Regions from separate parts of the Burkholderia sp. Bp9016 genome, predicted to be linked through region 1. Evidence: predicted binding sites of a transcription regulator. Region 1 holds the regulator's gene; the other holds the start of a gene.

Region 1 (4,735 bases):
GTTCGCCGACCTTGGCATCGGCCTTGTTTTCCAGCTTTGCGAATTCGAGCAGCGGTTGTACGAGCGCGCGCGCGGCCTGCGCCGACATCCCGAAATAGCGGCTGAACACGAGCAGGTTTTCGCGAACCGTGAAGTCGGGGTCGAGATTGTCGAACTGCGGGACGACCCCGACGCGGTGACGCGCATGCCGCGCACGCGACGGAACCGGTTCGCCGCACAGCGAAATGGTGCCTGCATCGGGATAGGCGAGACCGAGCAGCATCTTCAGCGTCGTGGTCTTGCCGGCGCCGTTCGGCCCGAGCAGGCCGTAGCATTCGCCAGCCTCGACGTGAAAGGACAGACCGTTGACGACGAGCTTGTCGCCATAGCGTTTTTCGACGTTTCGGAAATCGATCGGTGCAACGGACATGGCAATTTTGTCGTTGTAAGCGGCTGCGGTGCGTGTCGCTGCCGGCCGGTGCGTGTGCCGCCATGCGAACGGACCGGGCGAATGCGTGTCACACGAGCATGACCGAAGCGAACGCGTGCCGGCGGCACGAATGGGCCATTCTAGTGCATCGGCTGCGTCTCTTCAGGGCATGCCGCGCGCGGCACGGCGATTGCCTGCATGGATCGTGCACTGCATCATCGCCGACCCGCCATGCGGGGCGAATCAGCGTTTTCCATCCCTTGCATCCGGAATTGCGGCGCACCATGATGAATGCATCGGTACGTATTCGCGATAGGGAGGCTTCATGGCTTGCTACAACAAGATTCTGCTGTGCTACGACGGCACGCTCGAAGGGCGCAAGGCATTGCGGTGCGGCGCCAATCTCGCGCTGGATCTGAAGGCGGAAACGCATTTGCTGTCGGTCGTCGACATGCGCTCGAGCATCGCCCAGAGCGCGGGTCTGCTGACCGACGTCGCATGCGGCCGTTTCGAGGAAACGGCCCGCGAGATTCTGCAGGAAGGCGTGAACTGGCTGCGCGAGCGCGGCGTTCAGGCCGAAGGCCATTTCGCGTTCGGTTATCCGATCGACGAAATCGCGAATCTCGCAACCGAATTGCAGGCGGATCTCGTCGTCGTCGGCCATCGGTGCCGCAGCGGGTTGTCGAGATGGTGGATGGGGTCGGGCAACACGCAACTGCTCGATCGCGTGAACTGCAGCATTCTGGTTGCGTGTTCGTCGGCCGAAGAGCAAAAGGCCGAGATTGCGCGCGAGCGCGAAGCGGCGACCACGAGCGGCAAGTGACGCAATGATGACGTGACCGACTGACTCGACCGGCGATTCACGTCGGTCACGCGCTGTGCCGTATCGGCGGCATGCACATCGATTGCGATCGATTACGCGTGCAGGTCGATCTCGGACAGCTTCCACGAGAATAGACCGAAGCGATGAAAGATCGCCGCATAGCGTGTGCCGTCGCCGCTGCGCTGGTAGGTCACGACAAATTCATCGATATTCCGGTAGCCGGCGCTCGTTTGCTGCGGATGGCCTGCATTGCTCGCACCGGCCGGTGCGGACGACGGCGCCGGTGCCGTAGCAGCAGGGGGAGCGGCGTTGCTGCCGGGTGCGGGTGCGCTCGCCGGCGCGGCCGGTTCATTGCCAGCAGTCGTGCCCGGAGGCGGACCAGACCATTCAGGCGGGCGTTCGCCCGGATTGCCTCGCGGCGGTATGCCACTCATCAGCGCCGCCACGCCTTCCGGTGTCGCATATGCGTCGACCAGCGGGCCGATCAATGCGGACCCGATCAATGCGCCGATCACCGCGAACGGATTGTTCTTTTTGACCGAGTCGATCCGGCGCATCAACTCTTCCGTGACTTGCTGCTTCAGGCTGATGCGCAGGGACGGGAAATCGACATACTCACTGACCGCTTGCGCATCGCGCGCGTCGATCGCCGATTTCAGGCGACCGAGCGCGACGTACGGCGATGCGTACGCGTAGCCGATCGCCGCAATGACGACGACGGCCAGCGCGACGATCAGCAAGGGTTTGAGCCGCGACGTGCGGCCCGGCGATTCAGTCACGATGCCTCCGGTGCGGACAGGTTCCGCAATCAGAGACCGCCTTGCTGGGCTGATCGTTCCTCTGCGATGCAGCGATCGATCATCCGGCACACGGCGTCGATCGTGCCGACCATGATCAGCCGCGACCGGCCGTGATACACGCGCACGGGCGCGCGGCGCGCCGGCTCGGCGTGATTCAGGCCCGCGTTCAGCGATACCCGTGCAAACGCGGGCAGCGCTGACGGCAGCAGCGACGCCTGCCGTTCAACTGCGACTTCTTGGCTCGCCACGGGCGCTGCAGCGGACAGCGGCGCGCAGGGCGTGCGGCCGCGCAGGTGACGCAGGCGACCGAATTGACGGAAAGGCAGCAGACGGGCAAGGCGTTCCATGGAGTTCTCCTCAGCGAGACTGATTGTCAGAGTTCGCCCGAGCGGATCAGCCCGACGGCGATGCCTTCCAGCGCAAACTCCGCGCTGCCGGCCTTGACGAAGATGTTTTCGTAATCCGGGTTCTCCGCGATCAGCTCGAGGCCGCCGGGCCGGCGCATCAGGCGCTTGACCGTGACGTCGTCGCCCAGACGCGCGACGATGATCTGGCCGTCCTTCGCTTCGGTGCGCTTCTGCACCGCGAGCAAATCGCCATCGAGAATGCCGGCATCGCGCATCGACAGGCCGCGGACCTTCAGCAGGTAGTCCGGCTTGCTGGTGAACAGCGCGGGATCGCATGCGTAATGCTGCGAGATATGTTCCTGCGCGAGGATCGGGCTACCGGCCGCGACGCGGCCGACAAGCGGCAGCGACAGTTGCATCAGGCCGGCATGCGGCAGCGTGAACTGGTGCGGTGCGTCGTCGAGGCCGAGCAGGCGGATGCCGCGCGAGGCGCCGGCGGCCAGCTCGATCACGCCCTTGCGCGCCAGCGCACGCAGATGTTCCTCGGCTGCATTCGGCGAGCTGAAACCCAGTTCGGCCGCGATCTCGGCGCGCGTGGGCGGGAATCCGGAGCGCTCGATCGCGCGGCGGATCAAGTCGAACACTTGCTGCTGACGGGCAGTGAGTTTGGTCATGGCTGAACTGTATGGATAGACAGTGAGCTGTATTTTTATACAGTACTCCGCGAATTTCAAGTGTTACTTGAGGTTCGACGCGATCGCGCCGATTCCGGCGCGATGTCGCGACGTCCGGACGCCGGTTCGTCTGCCGCAACCGTCCGTCCAGTATGCGTTAGCACTTTTGAGTATTAAAAAATGAAGAACGATTATTTTTAATCATGTAACCCGTTCGTTAGACTGGCTCGACATCGCAATACCGACAACACTGGAGAACCAAGGATGGCGAAGCGCAATACGGGGCTGGCGGGCGGAGTGGGCCGCCTGATCGCAACACTCGCGCTGGGCGCGGCGGCGGCGCTGGGCGTCGCGACGCATGCCCAGGCCGATACGACGTTCCTGAACGTGTCGTACGACCCGACGCGCGAGCTGTATCAGGACTTCAACCAGGCGTTCGGCAAGGAGTGGAAGGCGAAGACGGGCGAGACGGTCAACTTCAAGCAGTCGCACGGCGGCTCGGGTGCGCAGGCGCGCTCGGTGCTCGACGGCCTGCAGGCCGACGTCGTCACGTTGGCGCTCGCGTACGACATCGACGCGCTCGCGAACAAGGGGCTCATCAACAAGGACTGGCAAAAGCGCCTGCCGGACAACGCGTCGCCGTACACGTCGACGATCGTGTTCCTGGTGCGCAAGGGCAACCCGAAGGGGATCAAGGACTGGGACGACCTGACCAAGCCGGGTATCTCGATCGTCACGCCGAACCCGAAGACGTCGGGCGGCGCACGCTGGAACTACCTCGCCGCGTGGGCGTATGCCGTGCACAAGCCGGGCGGCAACGAGCAGACGGCGAAGGAATTCGTGACGAAGCTGTACAGGAACGCCGGCGTGCTCGATTCGGGCGCGCGGGGTGCGACGACGAGCTTCGTGCAGCGCGGGATCGGCGACGTGCTGATCGCATGGGAAAACGAGGCGTTCCTGTCGATCAAGGAATTTGGCACCGACAAGTTCGAGATCGTCGTGCCGTCGGTGAGCATCCTGGCCGAGCCGCCCGTCGCGGTGGTGGACAAGGTGGTCGACAAGAAGGGCACGCGCAAGCTGGCCGAGGCCTACCTGAACTTCCTGTACAGCCCGCAGGGCCAGGAGATCGCGGCACGCAACTACTACCGTCCGCGCTCGAAGAACGTGCCGGCGGAGCTGACCAAGCAGTTCCCGAAGCTGAAGCTGTACACGGTCGACGACACGTTCGGCGGCTGGACGAATGCGCAGAAGACGCATTTCGCGGATGGCGGCGTGTTCGATTCGATTTACAAGCCGCAGTAACGCCACGCAACGAACCATAACGACAGCGGCGCGCCACGACAGCGCGCCGCATCCTCGACGGCCTGCCGGCGCGACTCCCCGCGCCGGCATTTGCGTCGGACCCGTGAGCAGCATCGACCCAGCAAGAGCATCCGATGACGACGTACACCTTTCGCAAGCCGAGCGCGCTGCCCGGTTTCGGCGTGACACTCGGCATCACGGTGGCCTATTTGAGCCTCGTGGTGCTGATCCCGCTCGCCGCCACGTTCCTGAAGACCGCGACGCTGTCGTGGGACCAGTTCGTCACCGCCGTCACGTCGCCGCGCGTTCTCGCGTCGTACCGGCTGACGTTCGCCTCCGCCCTGGGCGGCGCCGTGATCAACGCCGTGTTCGGCTTTCTC
Region 2 (4,735 bases), on a different contig from region 1:
CCAGCGCCTGCAGGAGCAGGCGCGTATAGGCGACCGGAATCGTCGGCCGGCGCAGCCCGAGGTGGTCCTTGCGTGGCGGGGAAGTCATGTCGTTTTGGCCGAAAATGACAAGCATTATGGCTGTTTGCCCCCTCACGTTCAAGGCGGCGCGCGGCCTACGATGATACGCATCGCTTACCGGCAGAATCATCATGACGACTTCGTTTCCCCACCTGCTCGCGCCGCTCGACCTCGGCTTCACCACGCTGAAGAACCGCGTGCTGATGGGCTCGATGCACACCGGCCTCGAGGACAGCCGCAAGACGCTGCCGCGGCTTGCCGACTATTTCGCCGAACGCGCGCGCGGCGGCGTCGGGCTGATCGTGACCGGCGGCTTCGCGCCGAACGTGGCCGGCTGGACCAAGCCGTTCGGCGGCACGCTAATGACGTCGGCCGGTGCGCGGCGCCACCGCGTGATCACCGATGCCGTGCATGCGGACGACGGCAAGATCGCGTTGCAGATCCTGCATACCGGCCGCTACGGCTATCACCCGTTCGCGGTCGCGCCGTCGAAGATCAAGTCGCCGATCTCGCCGTTCACGCCGCACGAACTCGGCGCGCGCGGCGTCGAGCGTCAGATCCGCGCGTTCGTCCGTTGCGCGCAACTCGCGCGCGAAGCCGGCTACGACGGCGTCGAGATCATGGGCTCCGAGGGCTACCTGATCAACCAGTTCATCTCGATGCATACCAACAAGCGCACCGATCAGTGGGGCGGTTCGTACGAGAATCGCATCCGCCTGCCGATCGAGATCGTCGAGCGCACGCGCGAAGCCGTCGGGCGCGACTTCATCCTGATCTACCGGTTGTCGATGCTCGACCTGATCCCGGACGGCAGCGACTGGAGCGAGACCGTTCAGCTCGCGAAGGCGGTGGAGCGAGCGGGCGCGACAATCATCAACACGGGAATCGGCTGGCACGAGGCACGCGTGCCGACGATCGCGACGTCGGTGCCGCGCGGTGCGTTCGCATGGGTGACGAAGAAGATGAAGGGCGAAGTCGGCATCCCGCTCGTGACGACCAACCGGATCAACCGGCCCGAAGTGGCCGAGCAGATTCTCGCCGACGGTTGCGCGGACATGGTGTCGATGGCGCGGCCGCTGCTTGCGGATGCCGAGTTCGTCATCAAGGCCGCGCAGGGTCGCGCGGACGAGATCAACACCTGCATCGGCTGCAATCAGGCGTGTCTCGACCACGCGTTCAAGAACAAGATTGCGTCGTGCCTGCTGAATCCGCGTGCCTGTCACGAGACGGAGCTGACCTACACGCGTGCGCAGCGGCCGAAGCGTATCGCGGTGGTGGGTGCGGGCCCGGCTGGGCTCGCGTGCTCGACCGTGCTCGCGCAGCGCGGGCATCAGGTCGACCTGTTCGATGCGGCGGCGGAGATCGGCGGCCAGTTCAACATGGCGAAGCGGATTCCGGGCAAGGAAGAGTTCGATGAAGCGCTGCGCTACTTCGGCCGGCAAGTCGAGCTGACCGGCGTGAATCTGCATCTGAACCGGAGTGTCGACGCGAGCGACCTGATCGCGGGCGGCTACGACGAGATCGTGCTCGCGACCGGCGTTGCGCCGCGCGATCCGAAGATTCCGGGGCAGGACGGGCCGAACGTGCTCAGCTATATCGACGTGCTGGCCGGCCGGCAGCCGGTCGGCCGGCGCGTCGCGGTGGTCGGCGCGGGCGGGATCGGCTTCGATGTCGCCGAATATCTGGTGCAGGACGGCGAGTCGCCGACGCTCGATCTGGACGAATGGAAGGCCGAGTGGGGAGTGACCGATCCGGCCGCGACGCGTGGCGGCGTGACGCGTGCGCGGGTCGCGCCGCCCGCTCGCGAAGTGACGCTGCTGCAGCGTAAAGCCGCGCCGCTCGGCAAGGGGCTAGGCAAGACGACCGGCTGGATTCACCGCGCGACGCTGAAGATGAAGCAGGTGAAGATGATCGGCGGCGTGAACTACGAACGGATCGATGCGCGCGGGTTGCACGTGTCGTATGGCGAGCAGCGCACCGATCCCGCGTGCATCGAGGCCGATACGATCGTGCTCTGCACGGGGCAGGAGCCGCAGCGCGCGCTGCTCGCGCCGTTGCAGGCGGCCGGACGCCCGGTGCACCTGATCGGCGGCGCGGAACTGGCTGCCGAGCTCGATGCGAAGCGCGCGATCGACCAGGGGGCGCGGCTCGCGGCGCGGTTGTAACGGGCGTTGCTTCGGGCATCGGCGCGAAGCGTCGTCGCGCGGCGGTAGTCTGCATGCGCGATGCTTCGCGACTGTCATGCCGGTGTATCGGCATTCCGGTGCAGCCGGCAGAACGGAACGGACATCCCGCGCCGCCGTGCAACGCGACGACGCGATCCCGCAACCGGCCGATGCGCGTCAGGCCGCTTCGGCCCGTTCTTCCTCTTCTGCTTCGAGCATCGCCTTGACGATCAGGTAGACAGCCGGCAGATCGTCGTCGTCGCGACGCCAGTCGACCGGTTCCTCGACGTCCGCGGCCACCAGCCGGCTGTCGCGCAGCCGGATGAACGCGTCGACGACCGTCGGGTCGTTGCGGCTCAGGAAACCGGAATTCGAGAACGCGAGCTCTTCGACGTTCAGCAGCGCCTGCCAGCTCATCGTACGGACGGCGGCCGGATGGGTGCGGCGTCGCAGGCCGAGCGCGCGCTGCGCGGGGCCGCCGACGACACGCTGCAGATCGACGACCGCCCGCTGCGCGGCACGTTCGAAATGGGCCGGGTTGAAACCGGGTTGCTCGGGATCGAATGCGGATGACTGGAACATGGTCGCCTCACAAAAGTCCGTCCGTCATGGCCGACGGAATTCGGGTCAAATGGTGCAAAAGCACTGTAAATATATACAGTGTTCGTGGCGGTTTCAAGCCCTGAATGAATACACGTGTGCGACGGCCGGTTTCGGACGGTCGGCGGCCAGCGATTCATACCGACGCGGCGATCGTCTCGCGCAACCATCGATGCGCCGGATCGCGATGCACACGTTCGTGCCACAGCATCGACATCTCGTAGCCGGGAACCTCGACCGGCGCCTCCACGACGCGCAACGCGGGCGTGTTGCGCACCAGCCGCTCGGGCAGCATCGCGACGAGGTCGGTGGTGGCGACGGCCGACAGCACGAACAGGAAATGCGGAACCGACAGCACGACACGTCGTGCAGCGCCCGCTTTCGCGAGCGCTTCGTCCGTGACGCCGAAGAAGCCGCCGCCGTCGGGCGACACGATCACGTGTTCCAGTGCGCCGAACTGCGCGAGCGTGGGACGCCGCTTCAGCTTCGGATGCCCCGCGCGGCTGACGAGCACGTATCGCTCCGTGAACAGCGGCAGGCGCCGCATTCCTTCCGGCGATCCTTCGGTCGTATGGAGCGCGAGGTCGATCCCGTTTCGTTCCGCCTCCTGCTCGATGCGCGGCGGCACGAGTTCGACGACGGCGAGCCGCGTCCCCGGTGCAGCCGAACGCAACGTATTCAGCGCGGGCAGGACGATCGTCGATTCGCCATAGTCGGTCGCGGCTACACGCCAGGTATTCGTCGCGGTTGCCGGATCGAATGGCGTAGCCGTCAGCACCGCGTGTTCGATCGCGTCGAGCGCAACCCGCAGCGGCTCGCGCAGCGTTTCCGCGCGGGCGGTCGGCCGCATGCCGCGCGGCCCAGGCAGCAGCAACGGGTCGCCGAACAGGTCGCGCAGCTTCTGCAACTGCACGCTGACCGACGGCTGCGATATGTTCAGTTTTTCGGCGGCGCGCGTGACGTTGTGCTCCGCGAGCAGCACGTCCAGCGTGACCAGCAGGTTCAGGTCCAGCCGTCTGAGATTGTTCATCGCTATACCTGGAATATCTGGAATTCATTTCCAATATACCTTCGGCGACGGCATCCTGCAGTCAATCAATCAACGGAGCTGTGAACATGAACGTGCTGATCGTCTACGCCCATCCCGAACCGCGCTCGCTGAACGGTGCGCTGCGGGACTTTGCGGTCGAACATCTGGAAGCGGCGGGCCATGCCGTGCAGGTAACCGATCTATACGCGATGAACTGGAAGGCCGCATTCGATGCGAACGACGTGACCGACCGCGCGCCCGATGCGCGCTTCGATCCGGCGCTCGATTCGAAGCATGCGTTCGAGACGGGCACGCAGCGCGACGACATCGCGCGCGAACAGGACAAGCTGAAGTGGGCCGACGCGGTGATCCTGCAGTTTCCGCTGTGGTGGTTCTCGATGCCGGCGATCATGAAGGGCTGGGTCGAGCGTGTGTATGCGTACGGTTTCGCATATGGCGTCGGCGAGCATTCCGACCGGCATTGGGGCGATCGTTACGGCGAAGGCTCGTTCGCCGGCAAGCGCGCGATGATGATCGTCACGACGGGCGGATGGGAATCGCACTACAGCGCGCGCGGCATCAACGGGCCGATCGACGACGTGTTGTTCCCGATCCAGCACGGCATTTTGTATTACCCGGGATTCGACGTGCTGCCGCCGTTCGTGATCTACCGGGCGGGAAGGATGGACGACGTGCGTTTCGACGAAACGCGTGCGGCGCTCGGCAAGCGTCTCGACGAACTGTGGACTGTGCAACCGATCCCGTTCCGGCGGCAGAATGCGGGAGACTACGAGATTCCGGCGCTGACCTTGAAGACGGAGATCGCGCCGGAAAAGGTGGGATTTGCCGCGCATCTGGCGCACGGACAGTGAGGGGGTGC

The links. Region 1 encodes LexA, which represses DNA repair genes until DNA is damaged. Its sites were predicted from a motif close to ACTGTATNNNNATACAGT; they were not measured.
Region 2: a site for LexA is predicted at 2,870-2,887, ahead of DIE13_RS07690 (DUF2471 family protein). Genes of this name have one in related genera too.

What each region holds. Positions count from the first base shown of each region.
Region 1 covers NZ_QTPY01000002.1:140,383-145,117, reverse strand. The annotation lists gene nodI (nodulation factor ABC transporter ATP-binding protein NodI) at 1-409, opposite strand, end outside; gene DIE13_RS03040 (universal stress protein) at 735-1,232, shown strand; gene DIE13_RS03035 (DUF2939 domain-containing protein) at 1,325-2,011, opposite strand; gene DIE13_RS03030 (hypothetical protein) at 2,041-2,379, opposite strand; gene lexA (transcriptional repressor LexA) at 2,406-3,053, opposite strand; gene DIE13_RS03015 (sulfate ABC transporter substrate-binding protein) at 3,318-4,355, shown strand; gene cysT (sulfate ABC transporter permease subunit CysT) at 4,490-4,735, shown strand, end outside.
Region 2 covers NZ_QTPY01000004.1:339,638-344,372, reverse strand. The annotation lists gene DIE13_RS07700 (AraC family transcriptional regulator) at 1-115, opposite strand, end outside; gene DIE13_RS07695 (NADPH-dependent 2,4-dienoyl-CoA reductase) at 192-2,225, shown strand; gene DIE13_RS07690 (DUF2471 family protein) at 2,403-2,807, opposite strand; gene DIE13_RS07685 (LysR family transcriptional regulator) at 2,962-3,855, opposite strand; gene DIE13_RS07680 (NAD(P)H-dependent oxidoreductase) at 3,942-4,727, shown strand.